DNA from 2 places in the Variovorax sp. 01T432 genome. Region 2 is predicted to be linked to the other one. Evidence: riboswitches for the same ligand, from Rfam matches in the RefSeq annotation. Region 2 holds a riboswitch; the other holds the start of a gene.
The links. Region 2 has a riboswitch for glycine ahead of gcvT (glycine cleavage system aminomethyltransferase GcvT). Riboswitches for the same ligand answer to the same signal wherever they lie in the genome.

Region 1 (7,512 bases), on a different contig from region 2:
AACGGGAGCAACTATGCGCCGCGCTGGGGCCTGGTGATGCCGGAGGAGATCGAGCGGGTGGACGTGATGTACGGCCCCTTCTCCGCCGCCTACCCGGGCAACTCGGCCGGGGCCGTCGTCGACTACGTCACCCGCATGCCGACACAACTCGAGGCGCACGTGAAGTCGGGCTACTTCTCGCAGCCCTTCGATCTCTACAACACGCACACGAGCTTCAACGGCTGGCAGAGCAGCGCATCGATCGGCAGCAAGAGCGGCGACTGGTCCTGGTGGATCGACGTGAACCGCATCGACAGCCACGGGCAACCGCTGACATTTCCGACCCGGGCCCTGAGTGCCGGAACGCCCGGCGCCGCCGGGACCCCGGTGACCGGCGCGGTCGCGGCTCTGGATCGCAACAACAATCCCTGGTACATCCTCGGCACCGCGACCGCATATCACACGGTGCAGGACCATGCCAAACTGAAGCTGGCCTACGACTTCTCGTCGACGGTACGCGCCGCCTACACGCTCGGCTGGTGGCGGAACGGCTCGGAAGGCCGGCCCGACACCTACTTGCGCAACCCGGCGGGGCAGCCCATCTACAGCGGGCTGGTCAACATCGACGGGCGCAGCTTCAATCTCTCGCCGGGCGACTACAACCTCAGCAACGAGAGGCAGACGCAGCTGATGCACGGGCTCTCGGTCAAGAGCAACACCAGGGGCGAGTGGGACTGGGAAGTCACGGCCAGTCTCTATGACGACGCGAGCGACCAGCTCCGGGTGCCGACGGTCGCGCTGCCGCCGGCGGCCGGTGGCGGGGCCGGCACGCTGCAGGACCAGAACGGCACCGGCTGGAACACGCTTGGCGCACGTGGCACATGGCGCCCGCAAGGCAGCGCGCACATCGTCGACTTCGGGGTGCAGCGCGATGCGTACAAACTGCGCATCCTGAAGTCCGGGGTGATCGGCGATTGGCAGGACGGCCCCGCCGGCACGCCAGTGACCGACGTGGGCGGGCGCTCCGAATTGCGCAGCCTCTGGGCGCAGGACACCTGGGCTTTCGCTCCCCGGTGGAAGACGGTGCTGGGCCTGCGCTTCGAGGATTGGCGCGCACAGGAGGGCTTCAGCGCGAGCGGCGCCAGCCGGCTCGACTACGGCGACCGGCACGAGTCGCACGTCTCGCCCAAGGCCGCCGTCGCGTATCAGTGGAGCGCCGACACGGTGCTCAAGGCGTCGACCGGGCGCGCCGTCCGGATGCCGACGGTGGGCGAGCTCTACGGCGCGACCTCGGGCGGCGCGCTGTCCTTCATCAACGATCCGAACCTGAAGCCCGAGCGGTCGTGGACCTCCGAGCTCACGGCCGAGAAGGACCTGGGTCAGGGTCTCGCGCGCGTGACGCTGTTTCACGAGACCACGCGCGATGCGCTCTACTCGCAGCTCATCCCGGGCTCGACCACCGTCTCGCGCGTGCAGAACGTCGACCAGATGCGCACGACCGGAGTGGAGATGGCCTACCAGGGCGCCGACGTCTTCATCAAGGGCCTGGACCTGGGCGGCAGCCTGACCTATGCCGACTCGCGCATCACCGCCAACGCAGCCTTTCCGGCCAGCGTGGGCAAGCAGCAGCCGCGCGTGCCGGCGTGGCGCGCCACGGCGGTTGCCACCTGGAAGCCCGATGCGCGCTGGGCTTTCACCATGGCCGCGCGCTACAGCGGCAAGCAGTACTCCACGCTCGACAACAGCGACATCAATGGCTTCGCCTATACCGCCGCGAGCAAGTACTTCACCGTCGATTACCGCGTGCGCTACCAGTTCGACAAGCACTGGTCGGCGGCCTTGGGCATCGACAACGCCAACAACTACCAGTACTGGAACTTTCACCCCTATCCGCAGCGCACCTACACCGCTGAACTCCGCTTCGACCTCTGACTCCCAATGTCTTCAAAGGAACTTCCCATGAACTCCCGTTACGTCCTCAAGAACCTGGCCGCCTGTCTCCTGCTGACTGGCGCGGGCGGCAGCTTCGCCCACGTGACACTGCCGCCGGGCGGCGGCAGCGCCGGCAGCGACTACGAGGCGGCCTTCCACGTCGGCCATCCCTGCAAGGATGCCGGCAGCACGACCGGCATCACCGTGCGTTTGCCCAAGGGCTTTGCCTTCTCCGAGGCTCAGGCGCTCAAGGGCTGGAAGCTCGAGGTGCAGAAGGCGGCCGGAGACGACGCCGGCGAAGTGCGCTGGACCGCGGAGTCGCCGCAGGCGGCGCTGTCGGGCAAGGCGCAGGCAGAGTTTCTGCTGCGCGGCAGGCTGCCCGCGACGCCGGGCGTGCTGTGGTTCAAGGTGCTGCAGACTTGCGATGCCGGCAGCGCCGATTGGGCGCAGGTGCCGGCCAGCGGCACCTCGACGGAAGGCCTGGCGAGCCCGGCGGTCCGACTCGATGTGCTTGCACCGGGCGTGGCGGCGGTCGACGTGCGCGACGCATGGATTCGCGCCTCGGTGCCGGGACAGAGTGGCACGGGCGCGTTCATGAAGCTCAGCGCCCCCTCGGGCGCGCGGCTGGTCGGCGCCTCGACCCCGGTGGCCGGCGTGGCGGCGGTCCACGAGATGAAGATGGAGGGCGACACCATGCGCATGCGCGAGGTGCCGGGGCTCGAACTGCCGGCAAGGCAGACGGTCGAACTCAAGGCCGGGGGCTATCACATCATGATGATGGACCTGAAGCAGCCCTTGACCAGCGGCAGCACGGTGCCGCTGACGTTGCGCTTCGAGGATGCGAAGGGGCAGAAGAGCACGCTGGAACTGAAGGTGCCGGTGCTGGCGGGCGCCGCCGCTCCCGCCGGCGGCGAGCACAAGCACTGAGACGCGCCGAGGCGCCCATAGGGGCGTTTTCATGGAGTAAGCTGGCTGCACAAAAACCACTCTCCTGGAGACTTCCCATGAGCGACTCGAGCACGCCTTTCGCCTTCAGCCAGTTCGTCCCGGGTTTCGACTTTCTCAGGAACCTGACGGGCGCCGCCGCCACGGCCGGCCCGAGCGCGGTGCCCGGCATGCCGAGCCTGTCGAGCTGGGTCGCGCCCACGCTCAGTGTCGAGGAGGTGGACAAGCGCATCCAGGAACTCAAGACCGTTCAGTATTGGCTCGAGCAGAACGGCCATGCGCTCAAGGCCACGATCCAGGCGCTCGAGGTGCAGAAGATGACGCTCTCGACCCTGCGCGGCATGAACGTGCGCATGGAAGACCTGGCCAACGCGTTCACGCGGCAGCCCGCTGCGGCGGCACCCGCACCTTCGTCCATGTTCGGCGCGCAGCCCCCGGCGGTGGCTCCCCAGCCGGCGGCGCCACGGAACGAAACCGAGTCCGCTGAAACCGCCGCCGCCGCGCCGGCGGAAGCGGCCGGCGGCGTCGTCGACCCGCTGCAATGGTGGGGTGCGCTGACGCAGCAGTTCCAGCAGATCGCTGCCTCGGCGTTGCAGGATGCCGCGCACTTGAAGATGCCGGCGATGGCTCAGCCGCTGGCGGACGCCGTCGGCAAGGCGATGGTCGCGGCGACCCCCGACAAGCCGGCGCCCAAGCCGGGCGCCGCCGCGAAGAAGAAGGCCCCGGCGGCCAAGGCCCCAGCGCGCAAGCGGACTCGCGCACGCTGAGAAATTCTCCGAGTCCAGCCGAGCGAGAATCGGTCGCATGAAGCTGTTTCCTTCCGGTCACGCCACCCATCCGCAATGGCGCATGGCGGCCGGCCTCGTGCTCGCCCAATTGCGGGCGCAGATGGCGCTGCCCGATTACGCCCACTCGCCCACGCTGGGCCTGCTCTACATCACCGACCACTACGCAGCCGATGCACAGGAGATCCTCGACCACCTCGGTGCCGAGCTGCCCGAGATCACGGACTGGTCAGGCACCGTGGGTGTGGGCGTCGCTGCCAACAACGCCGAATACTTCGACGAACCTGCCCTCAGCGTGATGCTGTGCGAGCTGCCGAGCGACCAGTACCGCGTGTTCTCCGGCGTGGCCCCCCTGACCAACACCGAGATGAGCGGCTTTTCGGCCCACACCGCGCTCGTGCATGCCGACCCGCGCACGCCTGAACTCAGCGAGTTGATCGACGAGATGGCGCAACGCACCGATACCGGCTATCTCTTCGGCGGGCTGTCTTCGGGCCGCGCCGGCTCCCTGCAGTTCGCCATCGGCGGCAACGGCAACATCCGGGGGCAGGGCGCGGTCGGTGGCGTGTTCTCGGGCGGGATGTCGGGCGTCGTGTTCGGCGAAGGCGTGCGGCTGGTCTCGCGTGTCACCCAGGGCTGCCAGCCCGTCTCGCCCGAGCGCGAGATCACCGAGGCCGATGGTAATCTGCTGCTCAAGCTCGACGGACAGCCCGCGCTCGACGTGCTGCTGGCCGATCTTCACGTGTCGCTCGATCAGCCCGAGCAGGCGATCGAAGCCGTGCGCGCGACGCTTGTCGGGCTCGCCCACCCCGGCAGCGACGGCATCCGCCGCACGCGCGACCTGGGCGCGGACGTGCTCGTTCGTCACATCATCGGGCTCGATCCGACGCGCCGCGGCGTGGCGATCGCGGACGTCGCCGAGGCCGGCATGCGCATGAGCTTCTGCCGCCGCAACGCGCAGGCCGCACGTGCGGACCTGATGCGGGTGTGCGCCGAAATCCGCGAGGAACTCGAACCCCAGGAGCAGACGCTGGCGACCGCGCGCGAGGTCGCCGCCGGCGAAGCCGAGGCGGCGCCGCATCCGGCGCGGCGCATCGCCGGTGCTGTCTATGTCAGCTGCGCGGGCAGGGGCGGGCCGCATTTCGGAGCGCCCGGCGCCGAGCTGCAGATCGTGCGGCACGCGCTCGGCGACGTGCCGCTGGTCGGGTTCTTTGCCGCGGGCGAAATCGCGCGGCATCACCTGTACGGCTATACCGGCGTCTTGACGGTCTTTACCAGCGACGATTGAGCCGGGGCCTTTCCTGATCCTGCAATCCCGGTGAAGGCGAAGTCCACCTCCGGCGCCAGGCCGCTCACGATGCGGGCGATCGACTTGCCGGAACCGCAGGCGTGGGTCCAGCCCAGGGTGCCGTGTCCGGTGTTCAGGAACAGGTTGGGAAGCTTCGTGGCGCCGATCAACGGGACGTTGCTCGGCGTCGCCGGACGCAGGCCGGTCCAGAACTGGGCCTCGGTTGCATCGCCGGCGCCGGGGAACAGTTGCTCGACGCGCCGAACGATCGCCTCGCAGCGCACGCGGTTGAGGTCGCGGTCGTAGCCGTTGAGTTCGGCCGTGCCGGCGATGCGCAGGCGGTCGCCAGTGGCCGATGTGTAGCGCGAGAACACGAGCTTGAACTCGTCGTCGGTCAGCGAAACCTGGTGCGCCTTCGATGCATCCTTGACCGGCATGGTGACCGAGTAGCCCTTGGCCGGGTAAATCGGCAGCCGGATGCCCAGCGGCGCCGCGTAGAGCGGGCTCAGCGAGCCCATCGCCACGACGAAGGCATCGCCGCGGATGCGCTGGAAACGGCCTTCGCTGTCGGTGGCCTCCACATGATCGATGCGGCCGGCGGCTTCGCGCAGCGCTGTCACGGTGTGGCTCATCAGGAAGCGCACGCCCGCGGCGGCGGCCAGCGCGACCAGCTCGCGCGCAAAGCGGTTGGCGTCGCCCGACTCGTCTTCGGCCGTATAGGTGGCGCCTGCCAGCTGGGCACGGATGTGGGCCAGCGCGGGTTCGATCTTCACGGCCTCGTCCGCGGAGATCACCCGGCGGTCACAGCCGAGTGCGCGCATCTGTTCGGCGGGCTTCAGGGCGGCATCGAATTCCTTGCGCGTCGTGTAGAAGTGCAGGATGCCTTGCGTGCGCTGGTCGTAGCTGAGGCCCGTGTCGCGGCGCAATTGCTGCAGGGTCTCCCGGCTGTAGGTGCCCAGGCGAACGATCTGCTCGATGTTGTGGCGGGTGCGCGCCGGTGTGCATTCGCGCAGGAACTGCAGGCCCCACAGCCACTGGCGCATGTCCGCACGAATTCGGAACAGCAGCGGGGCATCTTCCTTGCCGAGCCATTGCAGCACCTTCAGCGGCGCGCCCGGGTTGGCCCAGGGTTCCGCATGGCTGACGGAGATCTGGCCGCCGTTGGCGAAGCTGGTTTCGGCCGCCGGTGTGGCCTGTCGGTCGATCACGGTCACTCGTGGCCGAGTTGCTGGAGGTAGTAAGCCGAGGTCACGCCGAGCAGGCCGGCGCCAAGAACGATCACGCGCATGTGAATCACCAATGAAGGTTGCAGCGCTTGGACGAACGGGAACGGAAGCCTCGACGAACGAAGAGCAACCGGACGCTCGGTCCAAGTTGCCGCTCCCCCTGTCCTCGGTACCTGAGAGATTCACCCGCTGCGCCCGCAACGGGTTTGCTCCTTCGGTGCATCGCGCCCACCTTGAAGCGGTGCGATGGCTCTCCAGACGGCTCTGACAGTTGGTGCAGTACAGGCTCATCTCGTGAGTCGACCTGAGCGTTTATGGGAGTTTGCGCCTTCGGTGGGGCCGCTGGCGCGGCCCGCTCTCCTGCAGTGCGGCGATTGTAGGCCGCGCGGGCCCGGCCGTGCTAGAGCCCCGTGAACGCGAACTCGAGTTCCGGCCGCAGTCCGCTCATGACAGCATGTCGATGCGGCGCAGGATGGCATGGAAGCGGTCCGAGTCGGGTTCGCCCTGTTCGTCGGGGCTGGAGGGCACGGTGCCGGAAACACGCAGGCACTCGCCGGTGGGCGTCTCGACACGAGCAATGCGGAGCTTGCCTTGGCGGTCCCGCAGCGTCAGGCGCGGGGCGCGGGCCGGGTCCTTCAATGGGATGGTGACGATGTACTCGCGCGCGAAGCGCAGCGGCATCGCGATCTTCAGGCGCTCCGCGTGAGGCACGCTCGAACTCCCGAGCGCCAGCACATAGGCCTGGCCGCGCAGGGTGCTCGGACGACCCTCGGCGTCGGCCAACTCCACATGGTCGATGCGGCCGTCGTGCTCCTGGAGCGAGACGACGGTGTGCTTCATCATGAAGCGCACACCGGCAGCCCGGCACAGGAAGACGAGGCTTGCCGCGAACTGGCCGGGGTCGCGCGCCGGATCTTCGAGGGAGTAGGTGGCGCCGGCGAGTTGGTCGTGGATCGATCGAAGGGCGGGCTCCATGACGACTGCCTCGGCGGCGGTCAGCAGGCGCTCCTCGCAGCCCAGTTTGCGCCAGTGCTGCGCACGTGCCGACCGGTGGCCGAAGGTGTCGGCGTCCGTGAAGAAGTTCAGGAGGCCGCTGGTGCGCGCGCTCTGCGGCATGCCGACTTCGTCGCTCAACGCGCGGACGCTCCTGCGGCTGTAGGCAGCCAGGCGCACGAGGTTTTCCATGGGATCGGACTTGTGGCGCATGCCGATGGCTCGGTCGAGCAGGCCGGCAAGGCTTCGCCGCAGGCGTGCATGCAGCCTGCGCCAGCCTTCCCGATTTCCCGCGCCCGCGAGAGAGGCGGCGGCGGCGTCCCGTGGAGCGGCCGCGTCCTCGGCCACGCGCCCGCGCGCCTTG
Region 2 (7,512 bases):
ACTCGTGCGCCGTGATGGCGGGCATCGCGAACTGCAGCGCCCGAGCGAGCCTGAGCGACAGCCAGATCGAGGCGTGATAGAGGTGGCGCTCCCAACCGGCCCAGAACCCGCACGGATCGAGCGATACCACCGCCCCCACGACATCGCCCCGCCGCGCGAGTTCGAGCACCAGCCCCGCCCCCATCGCGCTGCCGACGACGTCGGTGCCGAGGAGGTCGTGCTCCTTCAGGAACAGGGTGACCGCATCCGCCATCGTCCGCACCGAGATCTCGCCCGCGAGCGGCGGGCTCTTGCCGAAGCCGGGCAGATCGATCGCGAGCACGCTGCGATGCCCCGCGAGCGGGTCCAGGATGTTCTGCCAGGAACGCCAGTTCCCCCCCAGTCCATGAACCAGGACCAGAGACTTGCCTTGACCGTGTCGCACATAGTTGATCAGCACCGCTCCAGCTTGCTTTCGCCCGAACCGGCTCCGCATCAGCCCCGCTGACGATCCGCTGTAGGAGAAGCGGCCCTACACTGCGCGGGATGCACCCGCCGCCCCGCTCGAGGCCTCGCGCCTGGCTCGTCCTGCTGTTCTGCCTTGGCTTGCTCTCGGCGGCTTCGGCGTCCCACGCCCAGGGCGAGGGCCTGCGCATCGGCTCCAAGCGTTTCACCGAGTCCTACATCCTCGCCGAGGTGCTCGCGCAGACCGCGGCCCCGCACCTCGCCTCGCCGCCGGTGGTGCGCCAGGGGCTCGGCAACACGGCCATCGTCTACGAGGCCCTGCGCTCGGGCGACATCGACATGTACGCCGAATACACGGGCACCATCGCGCAGGAGATCCTCAAGAGCCCGCAGATGCTCTCCCCCGAAGCCATGAACGCCGCGCTCGCGCCGCTCGGGCTCGGCGTGGCCATACCGCTGGGCTTCAACGACGGCTACGCGCTCGCCATGAGGGCGGCGGAGGCAGACCGGTTGGGGATCCACAGCCTGAGCGACCTGGCCGCCCATCCCGACCTCAAGCTCGGCCTGTCCAACGAGTTCATCGGGCGCGCCGATGGCTGGGTGGGTCTGGCCGAACGCTACGGCTTCAGGCAGAAGCCCGTGGGGCTCGATCATGGCCTCGCCTACGACGCGATGGCGGCCCGGCAGATCGACGTCATGGACATCTACACCACCGACGCCAAGATCGACCACCTCCAGCTGCGCGTGCTGGAAGACGACCGCCGCTACTTCCCCCGCTACGAGGCGGTCGTGCTCTACCGGCTGGACGTGCCGGCGCGCTGGCCGCAGGCCTGGGCCGCGCTGCAGAAGCTCCAGGGTCGCATCGACGAGCCCGCCATGATCCGCATGAACGCGCGCGCCGAACTGCAGGGCGAGGCCTTCGATGCGATCGCGCGCGATTTCCTGGCGCGCAAGGCCGCCGTATCCGGCGAAGTCCCCCGCGGCTTCGCCGCCAAGCTCTTCGGCTCGGACCTCGGCCGCCTCACGCGGCAACACCTGCTGCTGGTCGGGGCCTCGGTCGGCCTCGCGATCCTCATCGCGGTGCCGCTGGGCATCCTCGTGTTCCCGCACCTGCGCGTGCGCGCGGTCGTGCTCGGCCTGACCGGCCTCCTGCAAACCATTCCCTCCCTGGCGCTGCTGGCCCTGCTGATCTCGCTGCTCGGAGCGATCGGCACCGTGCCCGCCCTGATCGCCCTCACGCTCTATGCCCTGCTGCCCATCATGCGCAATACCGTGACCGGACTGGCCGAGGTGCCCGCGGGTCTGCGCGAGGCCGGCACGGCCCTGGGCATGACCGGCGCGCAGAGCCTGCGGCTGGTGCTGCTGCCGCTGTCGCTGCCGACCTTGCTGGCGGGGGTTCGGACCGCGACGACCATCGCCATCGGCACCGCCACCATCGCCGCCTTCATCGGCGCGGGCGGCTTCGGCGAGCGCATCGTGACGGGACTGGCGCTGAACGACCGCGGGCTGCTCATCGCCGGCGCCGTGCCCGCCGCCCTGCTGGCGCTGGTGAGCGAGGCGCTGTTCGAGGCCATCGAATACCTCATGCGGCGCCAGCGCTGAGCAAGCCGGGGCGTCCCGCGCCGCACTCGCGGGGGCGCCGCATTCACGCGGGTGTCACGACGACCTCCGATGATGCGGTGCTCCATCCCGAACCCCGCAAGATCCCGATGCTTCTCGTCAAGACCGACAAGGCCCGCCAGGAACTCCAGCCGGGCCGCCGCACGCTGGGCCAGCGCGAGCGAGCGCTGCTGCTGATGGCCGACGGCCAGCGCTCGGTGACCGATTTCGGCCAACTCTTCGGCGGCCGCGAAGAGGCTGGAAGGGTGGCGCTGCACCTGGTGAACGAGGGCTTCCTGCTGGTGCCGAAGCAGCAGGCGCCGGAGGCCTCCTCGCCCGTTCGGGTGCCGGCGCCGCTCGCGCAGGCCGCGCCGGTCTCGGTCGACGCCTTCGACGGCAAACGCTCGCTGGCGACGACGCGGATGTTCCTGTTCGATCTCTGCGAGCGCATGTTCGTGCGGCGCGACCCCGTGCTCGCCGCGCAGTTCCGCGACACCCTGCGCGAGGCGCGCGACCGGACGTCGATGCTGTCCACGGCCAACGCCATGCTGGCCGAGATCGAGAAGGTGGCGGGCCCGGAGCGCGCCGAGTCCGTCCGCACACGCATCGACATGCTGCTGCCGGTGGCCGATGCCGTGCACTGAAGACGCCGCGCCCGGGACCGCCCTCTGCCCGATCCCTTACACTCTTTCGTGTCAGGAGAGAGCCGCGCCCCCGCGTGGCCGCCGAAGGCGCAGGTCCCATCGAGAGATCGGGCCCGAACGCTCAGGCAAAAGGACTGACGAGGCGCTCGTTTTTTCGGGCGTTTCCTTGCTGGAGAGAGGCGGACCGCCACTGAGCAACGATCAGTGAGAGCCGCCCACCGAAGGAGCAAACCCCGATCGTGGGGCGAATCTCTCAGGTAAAGCGGACAGCAGGGGTGGCCCATGGCTTGCGTCATGGATAGCGACTGCCCCTATTGGAGAGTGCCTTGGCCTCCTCACCCGCCCCCGCCGAAGTCCTGCAAAAGACCCCGCTGTACGACCTGCACGCCGAGCTCGGCGCCCGCATGGTGCCCTTCGCCGGCTACAGCATGCCCGTGCAGTACCCCACCGGCCTGATGGCCGAGCACAAGCACACGCGCGAGGCCGCCGGCCTGTTCGACATCTCGCACATGGGCCAGCTGCGCCTCAAGGGCCCCGACGCCGCCGCCGCCTTCGAGACGTTGATGCCGGTCGACGTGATCGGCCTGTCCCCCGGCAAGCAGCGCTATGGCCTGCTGCTCAACGACCAGGGCGGCATCCTCGACGACCTGATGTTCTTCAACGAGGGCCGGGACTCGCTCTTCGTGATCGTCAACGGCGCCTGCAAGGCGGCCGACATCGCCCACATCCGCGCGAAGATCGGCCAGCGCTGCCAGGTCGAGCCGATGCCCGACCATGCGCTGCTGGCGCTGCAGGGCCCGCTCGCCGCCGGCACGCTCGCGCGCCTGTCGCCGGGCGTCGAGCGCTTCGTCTTCATGACGGGCGGCGAAGTGCGCATCGGCGGCCTGGCGGCCTTCGTCACGCGCAGCGGCTACACCGGTGAAGACGGATTCGAGATCTCGGTGGCCGCGAAGGATGCCGAGGCCCTCGCCCGCTTGCTGCTGGCGCAGCCCGAGGTCAAGCCGGTCGGCCTGGGCGCGCGCAACTCGCTGCGGCTCGAAGCCGGGCTCTGCCTCTATGGCAACGACATCGACGAAAGCACCACGCCGGTCGAAGCCTCGCTCGGCTGGGCGATGCAGAAGGTGCGCCGCGCCGGCGGCGCGCGCGAGGGCGGCTTCCCGGGCGCGGCGCGGATTCTTGCGCAGCTCACGGCCGCCAGCGGCACCGCGGGCCACCTGGACCACGACACCCTGAAGCGCAAGCGGGTCGGCCTGGTCGCGCTGGAACGCGTGCCGGTGCGCGACGGCACGCCCCTGCAATCCTTCGAGGGTCTTCTGATCGGCAAGGTGACCAGCGGACTGCTGAGCCCGACGGTCGATCGGCCGATCGCGATGGCCTACGTGGCGCTGGCCTACGCCGAGCCCGGCACCCGCATCCAGGCGATCGTGCGCAGCAAGCCCGTGCCGATGGAAGTGAGCACCATGCCCTTCGTGCCGACGCGTTATTTCCGTGGATGATGGCCGGCTGATCAATTTCCAACCAGGAGTCTTTTCATGAGCATCAAGTACACCAAGGACCACGAATGGGTCGATGCCGGCAGCGACGGCGTCGCCGTCGTCGGCATCACCGTGCACGCGCAGGACGCGCTGGGCGATGTCGTCTTCGTCGACCTGCCCAACGTCGGCGAGACCTATGCGCAGGGCGAAGTCGCCGGCGTGGTCGAGTCGGTCAAGGCCGCGGCCGACGTCTTCATGCCGGTGTCCGGCGAGGTCACCGAAGTCAACGAAGCGCTGCGCGCCGATCCCTCGCTCGCCAACAGCGCGCCGGAAGCCGAAGGCTGGTTCTTCAAGGTGCTCCTGAGCGATCCCTCGCAACTCGACGCGCTGCTGGACGCCGCCGCCTACCAGAAGATCGCTGAATCATGACTGCCCCCCGGCTTGCCACTTCGTGTGCTTCGCCACCCCCCCGGGGGGGAGGCGCGGCCGCCTTGGGGCGGCCCGGCGGCGGCCGCCGAATGACTGCCCCCCGGCTTGCCACTTCGTGTGCTTCGCCACCCCCCGGGTGGGAGGCGCGGCCGCCTTGGGGCGGCCCGGCGGCGACCTCTTTCCTGCTCCGTACCTCGTTCCTTCCAAGCTGATCACATCCATGCCGACGCCCGTCCAGCCCACCCTGCCCTCGCTCACCGACCTCGAGAACGCCGAGGAATTCATCGCGCGCCATATCGGCATCGAAGCCGAGGACGAGGCGCGCATGCTCGGCGCCATCGGCTCGTCGACGCGCGCCGAGCTGATCGACGGCATCGTCCCTCCGGCCATCCGCCGCCGCAGGCCGATGCGCCTGCCCGCGGCGCTGAGCGAAGCCGACGCGCTGGCCGAGCTCAAGGCCATCGCCGCGAAGAACAAGGTGGCGCGAAGCTTCATCGGCCAGGGCTACTACGGCACGCACACGCCCGCCGTGATCCTGCGCAACGTGCTGGAGAACCCGGCCTGGTACACCGCCTACACGCCCTACCAGGCCGAGATTTCCCAAGGCCGCATGGAAGCACTGCTCAACTTCCAGACCATGGTGTGCGACCTCACCGGCATGGCCATCGCCAACGCCTCGATGCTCGACGAAGCCACCGCGGCGGCCGAGGCGATGACGCTGGCCCGGCGCAGCGTCAAGAGCAAGAGCAAGGTCTTCCTGGTGTCGGGCGACTGCCATCCGCAGACCATCGAGGTCATCAAGACACGCGCCGCGCCGCTGGGCATCGAGGTGAAGGTCAGCACCGTCTCCGAGACCCTGCCGCACCTCATGACGAGCGGCGACTTCTTCGGCGTGCTCGCGCAGTACCCGGCCACCACCGGCCATGTGCATGACCTGCGCCCGCTCGCCGGCCACGCGCACGAATGCGACGCCGCCTTCTGCGTGGCGGCCGACCTGCTCGCGCTCACGCTGCTGGTGCCCCCGGGCGAATGGGATGCAGACATCGTCTGCGGCACCACGCAACGCTTCGGCATGCCGATGTGCAACGGCGGCCCGCACGCCGCCTACCTGGCCTGCCGCGACACGTTCAAGCGCTCGCTGCCCGGGCGGCTGGTCGGCGTCAGCGTGGACACGCACGGCCGGCCCGCCTACCGCCTCGCGCTGCAGACGCGCGAGCAGCACATCCGCCGCGAGAAAGCCACCTCCAACATCTGCACCGCACAGGTGTTGCCCGCGGTGGTCGCCAGCATGTACGCGGTCTACCACGGGCCCCAGGGCCTGACCCGCATCGCGCAGCGCGTCGCCGCGCTGACGGCGGTGCTGGCGCAGGGCCTGGAGCAGATGGGCCGCGAGATCGTCAACGCCACCGCCTTCGACTCGCTGACCGTCAAGACCGGCGAGGACACGGCGAAGATCCAGGAGCGCGCGCACGCCGCCAGCGTCAACCTGCGCCAGCGGCTGCAGCACCACCTGGGCATTTCGCTCGACGAGACCACGACGCGCGCCGACATCGAGACCCTGTGGGCACTGTTCGTGCCCGCCGGCACGCCGATGCCGCGCTTCGAGGAACTCTCGGGCACGATCACGCCGCGCATTCCCCCGGACCTGCGCCGTACCAGCGCCTTCCTCACGCATCCGGTGTTCAACACCCACAAGAGCGAGACCGCGATGCTGCGCTACATCCGCAGCCTCAGCGACAAGGACCTGGCGCTCGACCGCAGCATGATCCCGCTGGGCAGCTGCACCATGAAGCTCAACGCGACCAGCGAGATGATCCCGATCACCTGGCCCGAGTTCGCGAACATCCATCCCTTCGCGCCGGCCGAGCAGCTGCAGGGCTACGCGCAGCTCGACGCCCAGCTGCGCGCCTGGCTCTGCGAGGCCACGGGCTACGCGGGCATCAGCCTGCAGCCCAACGCCGGCTCCCAGGGCGAGTACGCCGGCCTGCTGGCGATCAAGGCCTTCCATGAAGCCAAGGGCCAGGGGCACCGCGACGTCTGCCTCATCCCCTCCTCGGCGCACGGCACCAACCCGGCCAGCGCGCAGATGGTGGGCATGCAGGTGGTGGTGACGGCCTGCGATGCCGAAGGCAACGTCGACATCGACGACCTGAAGCGCGCGTGCGAGAAGCACGCCGGCCGGCTCGCCGCGGTGATGATCACCTACCCAAGCACCCACGGCGTGTTCGAGACCCGCGTGAAGGAGCTGTGCGAGATCGTGCATGCGCACGGCGGCCGCGTCTACGTCGACGGCGCAAACATGAACGCGCTGGTCGGGGTGGCCGCGCCCGGCGAATTCGGCGGCGACGTGAGCCACCTGAACCTGCACAAGACCTTCTGCATTCCGCACGGCGGCGGCGGCCCGGGCGTCGGGCCGGTGTGCGTGGTGGAAGACCTCGTGCCCTACCTGCCCGGGCATGCGACGGCGGGTGTCGCGTCGCACGGCGTGGGCGCGGTGTCGGCGGCGCCGCTGGGCAATGCCGCCGTGCTGCCGATCAGCTGGATGTACTGCCGCATGATGGGCGCGGCCGGCCTGCAGGCCGCGACCGAGACCGCGATCCTCAGCGCCAACTACATCAGCGCGCGCCTGAAGGACCACTACCCCACGCTCTACGCGAGCCCCAACGGCCACGTCGCGCACGAGTGCATCCTCGACCTGCGCCCGCTCAAGGAGACGAGCGGCGTCACGGCGGAGGATGTCGCCAAGCGGCTGATCGACTACGGCTTCCATGCGCCGACGCTGAGCTTCCCGGTACCGGGCACGCTGATGGTCGAGCCGACCGAGAGCGAACCGCTGGCCGAGCTCGACCGCTTCATCGACGCCATGATCGCCATTCGCGGCGAGATCCGGCGCGTCGAGGAAGGCGTTTGGCCCAGGGAAG

Region 1: it holds a riboswitch for glycine, as region 2 does, so the genes downstream of both, AC1DNF_RS13400 (D-amino acid dehydrogenase) here and gcvT (glycine cleavage system aminomethyltransferase GcvT) in region 2, are expected to answer to the same signal.

Annotation. Positions count from the first base shown of each region.
Region 1 covers NZ_JBFTPS010000014.1:78,396-85,907, forward strand. Annotated here, with positions in the region: gene AC1DNF_RS13380 (TonB-dependent receptor) at 1-1,911, shown strand, start outside; gene AC1DNF_RS13385 (copper chaperone PCu(A)C domain-containing protein) at 1,939-2,838, shown strand; gene AC1DNF_RS13390 (PhaM family polyhydroxyalkanoate granule multifunctional regulatory protein) at 2,916-3,623, shown strand; gene AC1DNF_RS13395 (FIST signal transduction protein) at 3,661-4,929, shown strand; partial or broken gene AC1DNF_RS13400 (D-amino acid dehydrogenase) at 4,890-6,217, opposite strand; glycine riboswitch at 6,306-6,423, opposite strand; glycine riboswitch at 6,439-6,528, opposite strand; gene AC1DNF_RS13405 (FAD-dependent oxidoreductase) at 6,600-7,512, opposite strand, start outside.
Region 2 covers NZ_JBFTPS010000020.1:13,672-21,183, forward strand. Annotated here, with positions in the region: gene AC1DNF_RS16625 (alpha/beta fold hydrolase) at 1-439, opposite strand, end outside; gene AC1DNF_RS16630 (ABC transporter permease/substrate-binding protein) at 526-2,046, shown strand; gene AC1DNF_RS16635 (hypothetical protein) at 2,154-2,687, shown strand; glycine riboswitch at 2,730-2,834, shown strand; glycine riboswitch at 2,847-2,967, shown strand; gene gcvT (glycine cleavage system aminomethyltransferase GcvT) at 3,014-4,183, shown strand; gene gcvH (glycine cleavage system protein GcvH) at 4,220-4,591, shown strand; gene gcvP (aminomethyl-transferring glycine dehydrogenase) at 4,812-7,512, shown strand, end outside.